Metabacillus sp. KUDC1714: one gene and its partner. The protein of the gene in region 2 interacts with the protein of the main gene of each other region in a pairwise test. Links are inferred from orthologs where the notes say so. Each region holds a gene or a part of one and is shown on either strand. Other genes may lie near its edges.

Region 1 (3,871 bases), 1.6 Mb from region 2 along the record:
AAATGGGTCAACAATATCAATACAATCTGATTCCCTCGCGATTAATGATGCAAGACCACCTGTTGCAATAACTTTTGGCACTTCCTTTGATTGATCTTTAATTCTTTTAACAATTCCCTCTACTTGTCCAACATATCCATATAAAATTCCAGCTTGCATCGCACTCACAGTATTCTTACCAATAATGTTATTCGGTCTCGTAATTTCTATTCTTGGTAGTTTGGCAGCTCTAGAATAGAGGGCTTCAGTAGAGATATTAATACCAGGCGCAATCGCCCCACCCATATATTGCTTATGTTCATTGATGTAACAATATGTAGTAGCTGTACCAAAATCAACAATAATTAGTGGACTGCCATAATCTTGTATACCAGCAACAGCATTCACGATACGATCGGCTCCAACTTCACGAGGATTTTCGTATTTAATATTCAAGCCTGTCTTTATTCCCGGACCTACAACTAATGGTTTAACATCAAAGTACTTCATGCACATTCTTTCAAGCGCAAACATAATTGGCGGTACAACAGAAGAAATGATAATCCCTTCTATTTGTTTAAAGGGAAGACCTTCGTGTTCAAATAACCCCTTTATTACCATACCAAACTCATCTTCCGTTTTATTACGGCTTGTTTCTATTCTCCAATGATGCTTTAAAACATCCTGATCATATACCCCTAATACAGTATTAGTATTTCCTACATCCAATACAAGAATCATTAGTATCACCACTTTATAATATTTCTTTTTACTAGTTTACATATTCCTTTTCATTTTATCAAAAAAAAGACCGATGACATATTAGTTTGCCATCGATCTTTCATCTTTATTATGATTTTTCAGAAGGATTATCTTCATCTTTTTTTGTTTGAATATTTACTTTAACATCATCAGATTTTGCATCCTTATTTTCACTATCGTTCACGATTACCGGACGATCAGGAAGCTTCCCATGCTCAACAAGACTTGCTATTTGAGCTGCATCAAGGGTTTCAATTTCTAATAATGTTTGTGCCACCAACTCTAACTTTTCACGATTTTCAGTTAAAATTTGGCGAGCACGCTCATAACTTTCTTTAATAAAGCGTTGAATTTCCATATCAATTTCATGAGCAATTGCATCACTATAGTTTTGCTCATTATGAAGGTCACGTCCTAAAAATACTTGACCTCCTTGTGCTTGACCGAATTGCAACGGACCAAGCTTTTCACTCATACCGTATTCAGTAACCATTTTCCTTGCTATACCTGTTGCTCTTTGGAAGTCATTATGTGCCCCAGTACTAACTTCTCCGAAGACAATTTCTTCTGCAACACGACCACCAAGCAAACCAGTAATTTTATCTAAAAGCTCTGGTTTTGTCATAAAGTATCGATCTTCTTTTGGGAGCATGACAGCATATCCACCAGCTTGACCACGAGGAACAATTGTAACTTTATGTACCATGTCAGCTTCATCAAGCACGACCCCAATAATGGTATGTCCTGCTTCATGATAAGCAACGATATTTCGCTCTTTCTTAGAAATAACACGGCTCTTTTTAGCTGGACCTGCAATAACGCGGTCTGTTGCTTCATCAAGGTCTGTATTATCAATTTTCTTTTTATCTCGTCTGGCAGCAACTAGAGCTGCTTCATTTAAAAGATTTTCTAAATCAGCACCTGAGAAACCTGGAGTACGAGCAGCAATTGCCTTTAAATCGACAGATTCATCAAGTGGTTTATTACGAGAATGTACTTTTAGGACAGCTTCACGGCCTGTAACATCTGGTCGGTCAACAGTAATTTGACGGTCAAAACGTCCAGGACGTAATAATGCTGGGTCAAGAATATCTGGTCTATTAGTTGCTGCAACAATGATAATACCTTCGTTTGCACCAAAACCATCCATTTCAACAAGTAACTGATTTAGTGTTTGTTCACGCTCATCGTGACCTCCACCTAATCCTGCACCACGTTGACGTCCAACGGCATCAATTTCATCAATGAAAATGATACATGGGGCATTCTTTTTCGCATTCTCAAATAAATCACGAACACGGGATGCACCGACACCGACAAACATTTCAACGAAATCAGACCCACTGATTGAGAAGAATGGCACTCCTGCTTCACCGGCAACAGCTCTTGCAAGTAAGGTTTTACCAGTACCTGGAGGTCCAACTAAAAGGACACCCTTTGGAATTCTTGCACCTAACTCTGCAAATTTACGAGGATCTTTTAAGAATTCGACTACCTCAACAAGCTCTTGCTTTTCTTCATCTGCACCAGCTACATCTTTAAACCTAACCTTCTTCTTTTCTTCGCTGTATAACTTAGCTTTACTTTTACCAAAATTCATTACACGACTACCGCCGCCTTGAGCTTGATTAAGCAAGAAGAAGAATAAAATAAAGATAATAATGAATGGGATAATGGATGTGAAAAAAGTAACCCATCCACTTGTTTCCTCAGCAGGAGCAACATCAAGTTCTTTGACGTTATTTGCCTCAGCTGCTTTGTCAACTCGATCTAGCCCTTGTTCTGTTGGTATATATGTTAAAAAGGTTTCGTCTTCGTCATAGCCCTTCATTTTACCTCTAACTTCAAATACACCACGAACCGGCTGTACCGTCATCTCTGTTACATTCCCATTATTTAAGTCAGAAATGAAAGTATTATACGTTATTTGTTCCGTTTTAGGATTAGCACCAGTAAAGAAGCTTACAACCCCAATAATGACTAGAAATATTAATAAATAAAATATGGTATTACGGAAGATCCGATTCATTCCTTACCTCCTCCCACAGTAGACACGACTATATTAAATAGTATCATAGAAAATCATGGTAACACAACAATTTAGACTACAATGAACCTGTGTTTCAATTAATTGATATTATTGATAAATTTCAGGCTTTAAAACTCCGATATAAGGAAGATTTCGATATTTCTCAATATAATCAAGTCCATAGCCAACAACAAATGCGTCTGGAACAGCAAACCCTACATAATCAGCCTCAATATCCGCTTTTCTACCAGTTGGTTTATCAAGCAAAGTCACAATTTTAATTGATTTTGCTTTGCGATAGCGAAACAACTTAACTAAATAGCTTAAAGTTAAACCACTATCAATAATATCTTCAATAATTAAGATATCTCTTCCTTCAACAGAAGTATCTAAATCCTTAATGATCTTTACTTCTCCGGATGATACCGTGGATGTGCCATAGCTTGAAACATCCATAAAGTCCATTTCCAAATATGTATCAATATTCTTTAAAAGATCACCCATAAAAGGCATTGCGCCCTTTAGTACACCTATAGCAAGTGGAAAGCGATCATTATACTCTTCAGTTAGGGCCTTTCCTAACTCCTTCACCTTAGCTTGAATTTGTTCTTCAGTTACTAAAATTTCTTCAATATCTTGTCTCATAAAAGTGTGCCCCCTAGAAGATCATAGCTCCTTATAATGTAATACTACGTATTCATCCACGCTTCCATTTTCAGCTTCAAAAATTGATTTTTTTAAGCCTGGTAACCAAAGGATGTTCCCATCTCCATCTTCTACTATCGGCCATGAATATCGGCTTTGTAATGGTACTTTCTCATCAATAAATATATCTTTTACCTTTTTCCGACCGTTCATGCCCTTCAATTTGATTTTATCTCCCTGTTCTCTTGTTCGAACAATAAGCGGTCCAACTAACGTTTTGGGATTTAAAAGGAATGATTTATTTCCTATAGACTCAATAGAATCATTCTTTATTAATTCACACGTTATTTTATACCCATTTGGAAGTATGATAACGGAAGGGATTTCAAGATCAAAACAGTATTCCTTTACTTCATCTTGTTCAAAAGTAAACAAACAATTTTGATATGATTTAAT
Region 2 (8,916 bases):
AGTGATGCAAATTGAAACATAAAAGCCTAGCCCCTTCCTTCTGATTGCTAACATAGTGTATGATAGTCGCCTAGTTAGTGTTAAAGATCGATGAAAAATTTTATAAAAGTTTTGCTGACTTCTTGTATTCTTGAAACCTTGGGAAAGTAAATCACTCAATTTTAAATAATTGGCATAGAGTGGCTTTAAGGAATTCGAATAGTACTAAAAATTAAGGATTTAATGCAAATAAAAAAAGGTAAAAAGCACATAAAGTACTCTTTACCTTTTGGATTACTTTTGACATTTATCACAAAAGTGTGTTCCTCTTCCACCAACGACTGATTTTGTTAAAGTTGTTCCACATTTTTTACAAGGCTCATTTGTTCTTCCGTATACAAATAATTGAAGTTGGAACATCCCCATTTCACCTTGAGTATTTACATAGGATCGAATAGTGCTACCGCCTTTTTCGACAGCTTCCCCAAGAGTTGCAATGATTTCCTTATGTAAAACCCTGCATTCTGCTAATGTTATTTGATTTGCAATGCGCTCTGGGTTTATCCCAGCCCGGAACAATGCTTCATCAACATATATATTTCCAAGACCAACCACAACGGTTTGATCTAATAAAGCGGCTTTAATTTTTCGTGACGTTTTTTTTAAACGTTCACGTAAATAATCTACTGTAAAGCTTTTAGAGAAAGGTTCAGGTCCTAGCTGAGAAAGTGGCAGCTCATTATCTTCTTCACCCTTTGAAAATAAGTGCATAGTACCAAACTTTCTTACATCTCGGTAGCGCAATTCAGTGCCATCTACAAAGGAAAAAATAACATGTGTATGCTTATCATACTCTTCTTCTGGATTATACAATCCATATCGACCTTCCATTCGTAAATGTGAAACTAGAACATAATCGTCAAGGATAAATTTCAAAAATTTCCCTCTACGGTTTACATCTTGTATTGTTTGCCCAACTAAGGCATCCTGAAATTGTTCACTTTCTTCAGGTTTTTTAATTATTTTAGGCCAATGAATTGTTACCTTTTGTATCTTTTTTCCTTGTACTAGCTGAAGCAATGTACGGCGTACTGTTTCAACCTCTGGTAGCTCTGGCATTCCATCACTTCCTTTTTATTCGGTTTAACGGTAACTCTTAAGTGAGCTTCAAAACAGGCCACTTGATGGGGTTTATTTCGCGTCATACCAAGAAGCACCATAAGAGTAATCCACCTTTAATGGAACGTTTAACTCTACAGCATTTTCCATGACTTCAGGAACAATTTTTTCAAGAATTGAAATTTCTTCTTTTGGTGCCTCAAAAATTAGTTCATCGTGTACTTGTAATAATAATTTCGCTTGAACATTTTCCTGTTTTAATCGATCAGCCATATCGATCATTGCCTTCTTAATAATATCTGCAGCACTTCCCTGAATTGGAGTATTCATTGCTGTTCGTTCTGCAAAGCTACGTAAATTAAAGTTACGGCTTGTGATTTCTGGAATATATCTTCTTCTATGTAGAAGTGTTTTCACATACCCTTTTTCCCGCGCATCAGCGACAATGTCATCCATATATTCTTGAACACCGACAAAAGTCTCCAAATAACGTTTAATAAATTCTCCTGCTTCCTTACGAGTGATTCCTAGGTTTTGTGAAAGTCCGTAATCACTTATTCCGTAGACAATACCAAAATTAACCGCCTTTGCTTGTCTTCTCATATTCGATGTAACATCTTCTTTTGCAACATGAAAAACATCCATTGCCGTTTTCGTGTGAATATCTAAATCATTACGGAATGCTTCTACTAAGTTTTTATCATTTGCAATATGAGCTAAGACCCTTAATTCAATTTGCGAGTAGTCAGCTGCAAACATGACCCAATCATTTTTTGATGGAACAAATGCTTGGCGAATTTTCCTACCTTCCTCAAGTCTAATCGGGATGTTTTGTAGATTTGGATCAATTGAACTAAGTCGTCCGGTTGTTGTTAAAACTTGATTAAAACGGGTATGGATTTTATGTGTGTCTTCATGTACAACCTTTAATAATCCTTCAATATAGGTTGATTGTAATTTTCCGAGCTGACGATAATGAAGAATTCCTCTTACAATTTCATGCTTTTCTTCAAGCTTTTCCAATACGTCTGCAGAGGTTGAAAAACCTGTCTTCGTTTTTTTTATCACTGGTAAACCTAATTTTTCGAATAATATTACTCCTAGTTGTTTCGGTGAATTAATATTGAACTCTTCTCCAGCATGCTCATATATATTCTCCTCAAGCGATTTTAATTGTTCTGCTAAATTCTTACCCATATCTTTTAAGCGATCAACATCAACTTTCACACCTGTTGCTTCCATTTCAGCAAGAATGACCGAAAGTGGTAGCTCTAAATCATAAAATAATGATGTTTGATCATTTTTCTCCAGTTGATTCACTAGCTTTTCTTTTAAAGCGAATATCGCTTGTCCTTTTCGAACAATATGATCACTAAGCTTTTCTTCATCAGGGATTGCTCGCTTCGCTCCCTTACCGTACACTAACTCATCTGATTGAACAATTGATAAACCATTTGTTCTCGCAACACTTGCAACATCATCGAAGTCTTGTGAAGGATTTAATAAATAAGCGGCGATAAGTACATCAAAGTCGACCCCTTTTAAAGTGATCCCTTTCCAGCTAAGCGCAACACTTGTTTTCTTTCCATCATAAACAATCTTTTGTTTCGTTTCATCAGCAGCCCATTTTTTAAATTGCTCTGATGCTAACGCAACTTCAACAGGGATGTAATATTGACCATTCTCATTAGTTATAGAGAATCCGATAATATCTGCGTTATGATAGCTTTCTTCAAGAACCTCTACATATAACGCTGCTTCGTCAGTCAATAGTTCACTTGTAAGTTCAGAGACTTTTTCAAAGCTAATGTCTTCAACAACCACTTCTTCTTGAACGACTTCTTCACCAAGCTTTTCTAATAATGTGTTAAATCCTAGCTCTTTAAAGATATCTGTAACCTTTTTTATATCAAAGCCTTCATAATGAACATCATCAACTGAAATTGTTATTGGTGCATTGCAATCAATTGTGGCAAGCTTTTTACTCATTAGCGCCTGATCACGGTTTTCCTCTAATTTTTCTTTTAGTTTTTTACCACTCACTTGATCAATAGAATCTAACACATTCTCTAAAGTTTGAAATTCTTTCAAAAGCTTAATGGCAGTTTTCTCGCCTACCCCTGGTACTCCTGGGATATTATCTGACGCATCCCCCATTAAACCCTTCATATCAATAATTTGTTCTGGTGTTAAGCCGTATTTTTCATTAACAAAATCAGGTGTGTAGGAATCTACATCTGTTATTCCTTTTCGAGTGATATCAACAGTAATTTTATCTGTCACTAGCTGTGTTAAATCTTTATCACCTGAGATGACCTTGACTTCATAGCCGTCCTTTTCAGCCTGTTTAGAAAGCGTACCAATAATATCATCTGCTTCATAATTTTCAAGCTCATAGCGTGATACCTGATAAGCATCAAGAAGCTCTCTTATAAAAGGAAATTGCTCTGATAATTCAGGTGGAGTTTTTTGGCGTCCCCCTTTATACTCCTGGAACGTTTCATGTCTAAATGTTGTCTTTCCTGCATCAAATGCAACAATCATATGTGATGGATTTTCATCTTCTAATATTTTCATTAAAATCATTGTAAAACCATAAATCGCATTCGTATGTACACCTTTATCATTATTCAATAATGGAAGCGCAAAAAATGCTCGATAGGCAATACTATTTCCATCAATTAAAACGATCTTTTTAGTCACTATTTCTTCCTCCTACATCTATTAATAGCACCTATCTTTAGCTCATAGCCTAACGAACAAGCTTTTGTTTTAGCCTTTTGGTAATCTAGACCTTATAGGTGCATACGATCTTAACGTTTATCGCTGTAACAGCCCATGCAAACAAAGTTGGCCTAGACCAATGGATCTCGGAACTAGACACTAAACGAAGTCAAAATTCAAAAAAAAGAACCATAAGTTCCTTCTCTATTCTATCACGACTACAAATAGAAAGGAAAACTCTGGTTCTTTGATTTTATAGGTTATATCTTCAAAAGCCGCGATTGTAAACTCCTAGCGTTCCCCTTTAAGTAGACTTGCATATGGAGAATCAAATGGAATAATTATAACCGTTTCTTCATCAATCGTTTGCTTATATGATTGTAATGTTCGATACAGTTCATAAAATTCAGGATCCTTTGAATAAGCTGTATTATACATTTTAGCTGCTTCCTTCTCACCTTCACTTCGAATAACCTCTGCATCTCCTTTAGCCTTTGCTAGCATCTCTTTTACTTCTCTATCTGTCTCAGCAATAATTCTATTTTTTTCGGCATCACCTTTAGATAAATAACCTTGTGCAGTTGATTCCCGTTCAGAAATCATTCGCGTAAAAACAGATTGTTCATTTTCTGCTGGTAAATCTGTCCGTTTCATGCGGACATCAGTTACGACGATACCGTAATCGTCTTTTTCTAATAAATCATTTACGATATTTGTAACCTTGTCGTTTAAGCTTCCTCGAGAGGATTTCTCATCATTGATAATTTCATCATAATTTAATTGACCGAGTTCAGAGCGCACAGTTGAAAAAACAAACTCCGCCATTCTTGTCTCAGCACTTACCATGGTTCGTGCATTTGTGATCATTTTTTTTGGATCTTCAATTCTCCAAACTGTGTAGTTATCAATAATTAGCCTTTTTTTATCTTTTGTATTAATTTCTGCCTCTTGAACATTGTATGTCATTTGATAATTTGGCAGAGTTGTTACAGATTGAATAAAAGGGATTTTATAATTTAGTCCAGGTTCTTCAATTATTCTAACGACTTCGCCAAATTGGCGGACAACTTTGTATTCGTTTTCTTTTACAATAAACAAGTTTGTTAAGACAAGTACTAGTAATAGGATCGTAATAAGTAAAATGATACCTCCACGAAGGTAGCCTTTGAATGAAAATGCAGGCTTTTTCTCCTCCATATTCACTACATTATCATTGTCCATTTGTTTCACTCCCTTCCCCTTCATTGCCTTCTTGTTCTACTGGTGCTACAGGCTTGGTTGTAGCATCCTTAATCGGTAAATACTTCATTGTATTACCGTTATCCTCCATAATATAAATCTCTGCATTTGGTAGCACTTGATCGATCGTTTCTAATACTAAACGCTTTTGTGTAATGTCTTTTGCATTTTTATACTCATTATAAATGGCATTAAACTGGGCTACATCGCCACGTGCTACTTCCATACGCGCAGCTTTGTCTCCTTGGGCAGCAGACATAATCGCATCCTTCTCCCCTTGTGCTTCCTCCGTACGTTTGTTTCTGTATTTATTTGCTTCATTTTTTCTTGTGTTCATCGTTTCACGGGCATCTGTAACATTTGTGAATGCTTTTCTAACCTCTTCATTTGGAAGATCCACATCCTGTAATTTAACCGCTAAAATAGAGATTCCAATATCATATTCTCCAATTAGAGTTGATAATAATTCTTGTACTTGCTTTTCAATTTCAACTTTACCTGAAGTTAATGCATCATCAATTGTCGAACTTCCTATAATACTTCTTAAACTTGCGGAAGTTGCATCTTCTAACATTTCCGTTGGATTTTCTGCATTAAATAAGTATTTACCAGGATCTATAATCTTCCACTGGACTACCATATCCGCTAAAACAATATTCTCATCACCTGTAATCATTTTTGTTTCTTTAGGAAAATCCTTAACATCTCCATCTTCTGATTCCTCGTATCCAAACTGTAAGCTAAATGTTTCCTTGGAAAGAACCTCTACGGATTGAATTGGCCACGGGTATTTAAAATGTAGTCCTGGTTCACTAACACCTTCCTCAACCTCTCCAAGAGTAATCATGACAGCTTGTTCTGACTCATCAACAGTGTACCAAGATGTAAAAGCAACAATCGCCAAAATTGAAATTAAAAAGGAAAAACCGATAATGGTAAAAACTCTTTTCATGCTTAACATCTAATCCCCTACCTCCTTTTGAACTCAACAAGATCATTTGTAAATGTAAAATTTTTGATCTACCTTTAATACGGTTTTGTTACGAAAAGGTTTCATAGTTATTTCTCTTTTATTCGCAACCGTATTCAGGAAAACAAAAAAAGGGACGAGAGCGTTATGCTCTCGTCCAAAAGATTGGCTCCTTGGATGAAGGGGTTTTCACTTAGTATCATATCAACTTTTTATTAAGATAGAATAAATTAGATGTAAATTAATTGTAAAGTATGTCGAAATTACTAAAATTTCTTTATCTTTTTTATGTAATATGGCCATCTTGATACTTTTTATTTAACTTTACAGTAAAAGATGTCCCTTCTCCTAGTTTACTCGAAACACTTATTTGCCCCTTGTGCGCTTCAACTAAATGTTTTACAATTGCCAATCCAAGTCCAGTTCCCCCAGAATTTCTACTTCTTGCTCGATCAACTCGATAAAACCGTTCAAAAATCCTTGGAATTTCTTCAGTCTTAATACCAATTCCAGTATCAGACACAACGATAAGTAGATACTGTTCATGCTTTTCTACGGTTACTTGAACAGATCCACCCTTAGGAGTATAGGTTAATGCATTGTTAATTAAATTTATGAAAATCTGCTTTAAGCGATATAAGTCACCTTCTATTAATAACAACCCGTCTGGGATAGCTAGTGATAACTCTACTTCTTTTTCTATTGATTTACCTTGAAGGATGACACCAATATCCTCTAAAAGCTCTTTTACATCACACGGCTGTATAGACAATTGAAATCCTTGCTGTTCAATTTTAGATAGATCAAGCAGATCTTGAATTAATGACTGAAGACGATCACTTTCCTTAAGAATGATCGATAAAAAATACTCTGCTGTCTGTTTGTCATTTAGGGCTCCATCTAAAAGAGTTTCACTAAACCCTTTTATTGAAGTTATCGGTGTTTTTAATTCATGGGATACATTTGCTACAAAATCTTTTCTCATTTGCTCTAGCTTTTTTAGTTCAGTAATATCATGAAATACAAGGACAATACCCTTCCATTCATCATTTGTGCCGATAATCGGTGCACCATAAACCTCAAAATGTCTTCGTTCTATTTTCAGCGGTAAGTGCAGCTGCTTCCTTACCTTTACCTCTGTCATAAAAATTTCTTCAACAAGTTCAATAATCTCTTTATGTGTAAAAGCATCATAATATAACTGGTATAGAAATTCAGCAGAGTCTACCTCAAAAAGCTCCTTATAAGCTCGATTCACTAAATTAATATAGCCCCGTCCATCAATAAGGATTAAACCACTTCCCATATTTTCAATTAATGTTTGGAGGCGGTCCTGCTGCATTTCCTGTGCTCTAGTCATATCTTGGAGATTTCTCGCTAGTATATTAATAGATTGACTAAGCATTCCACTTTCATCTATATGCTCTTCATATGTTCGAGCCTTATAATTTCCTTTCGCAAGCTCCATCGCTACTTTGGTGGCTGATTCAATAGGACGTGTATATCGAGATGTTATCCTAATTCCTATAAAAACCATAATAATAAAAGCCAAACTTAAACTAACAATTAGTACCATCCAAGTTTGTTGGTTTACCTTTTTTACTTGTTCAATTGATGAGTTGACAAGAACAATACCTTTATATGAATCACCTTCACTAATAGGGAGCCCGTAATATGCTAATTGTTCCTTTTGATCAATAAAAAAGTAACCATCTGACTTATTTTTCATAATTGGAAGTACGTCTTCTACCATATGGTCATGATTATGCTTTTTTGATATTTCACCTTCATCATAAATAATCTGATCTTCTGCATTTAAAACAGTAATATGTGTTTTAAAGGAGCTACTTAGTTCAAAAACAAGATCTGACGACTCCTCAGCAGTTAACCCTCTCTCAAATAATAATGTTTTCATTAATTTTGTTTCTCTTTGCATAATATCCTTATAAGAATTGATATAATAACTATTAAAAATTTGTCCAAGTAATAACCCTAATCCAACAAGGACTGTTATTACTAAAGTAATTAACGCAAAAAGTAATCGTGAACGAAACCTATTCATTCACTTTTGGCTCCTCGAGCTTATATCCTAATCCCCTAATTGTTTTAATATATAAAGGTTTTTTTGTGTTTCTTTCAATTTTTTCACGCAAATGACTTATATGAACATCTACTATTCTTGTATCACCTGCAAAATCATAATTCCAAACTGCACTAAGTAGCTGATCACGTGTAAGGACACGCCCTTTATGTTTAGCTAAATAAACAAGCAACTCAAATTCCTTAGGTGTTAAGTCTAAACGTTCCTTTCCATAATACGCTTCATAATGTTCAGGTAATACTTTCAAATCACCGATCATTACCTGCTCTGATTCATCAGATTCCTTAATTTCAACTTCTGTATGTGATTGTGTTCTTCTGAGAATTGCCTTTACCCTTGCTACTACCTCTCTTGGACTAAATGGCTTTGTCATATAATCGTCAGCCCCTAGTTCAAGTCCTAGTACTTTATCAAATTCATCATCTTTTGCAGTTAACATCAAAATAGGTACCATGATCTTTCTTTGACGAAGCTGCTTACACACTTCGATACCATCCATTTTAGGTAGCATCAGGTCAAGAACAAGTAAATCTGGCTCTTCATTTAAACAACTGTGCAATCCCTCTTCCCCATCCATTGCCGTTATCACACTATAACCTGCTTGTTCTAGATTATACTTTAACAATGTTGAAATCGATTGCTCGTCATCTACTACTAATATCTTCTTACTCATATAAGCCTCCAAGGATTGTATTTCCCTTCAATTGAACCAATTTTTTATTTTATTCATTATAAATGAATTTTCTCTATTGTTTCTATTCTAGCGAATAGTAGTGAAAAAGGG

What was found.
Region 1: the proteins of hflK (region 2) and ftsH interact in binary tests that used the Escherichia coli proteins (3 or more experiments, as listed by UniProt). The link is inferred for Metabacillus sp. KUDC1714 from one-to-one orthologs.

What each region holds. Positions count from the first base shown.
Region 1 is NZ_CP055263.1:2,038,450-2,042,320, reverse strand. The notes cover bases 301-3,296. They hold ftsH (ATP-dependent zinc metalloprotease FtsH), read right to left. Parts: upstream 2,771-3,296; coding sequence 830-2,770; downstream 301-829. Other genes in these bases: hpt (hypoxanthine phosphoribosyltransferase), read right to left, coding at 2,879-3,296; HUW50_RS09605 (type III pantothenate kinase), read right to left, coding at 301-720. Outside these bases: more of HUW50_RS09605, read right to left, coding at 1-300; more of hpt, read right to left, coding at 3,297-3,415; tRNA lysidine(34) synthetase TilS, read right to left, coding at 3,437-3,871. UniProt on the Escherichia coli protein: Acts as a processive, ATP-dependent zinc metallopeptidase for both cytoplasmic and membrane proteins. Plays a role in the quality control of integral membrane proteins.
Region 2 is NZ_CP055263.1:426,073-434,988, forward strand. What follows is about bases 4,028-7,019. They hold hflK (FtsH protease activity modulator HflK), read right to left. Parts: upstream 6,023-7,019; coding sequence 5,033-6,022; downstream 4,028-5,032. Other genes in these bases: hflC (protease modulator HflC), read right to left, coding at 4,114-5,043; pnpS (two-component system histidine kinase PnpS), read right to left, coding at 6,318-7,019. Also shown: sporulation membrane protein YtaF, read right to left, coding at 1-20; mutM (DNA-formamidopyrimidine glycosylase), read right to left, coding at 274-1,098; polA (DNA polymerase I), read right to left, coding at 1,171-3,801; more of pnpS, read right to left, coding at 7,020-8,093; HUW50_RS02160 (response regulator transcription factor), read right to left, coding at 8,086-8,805.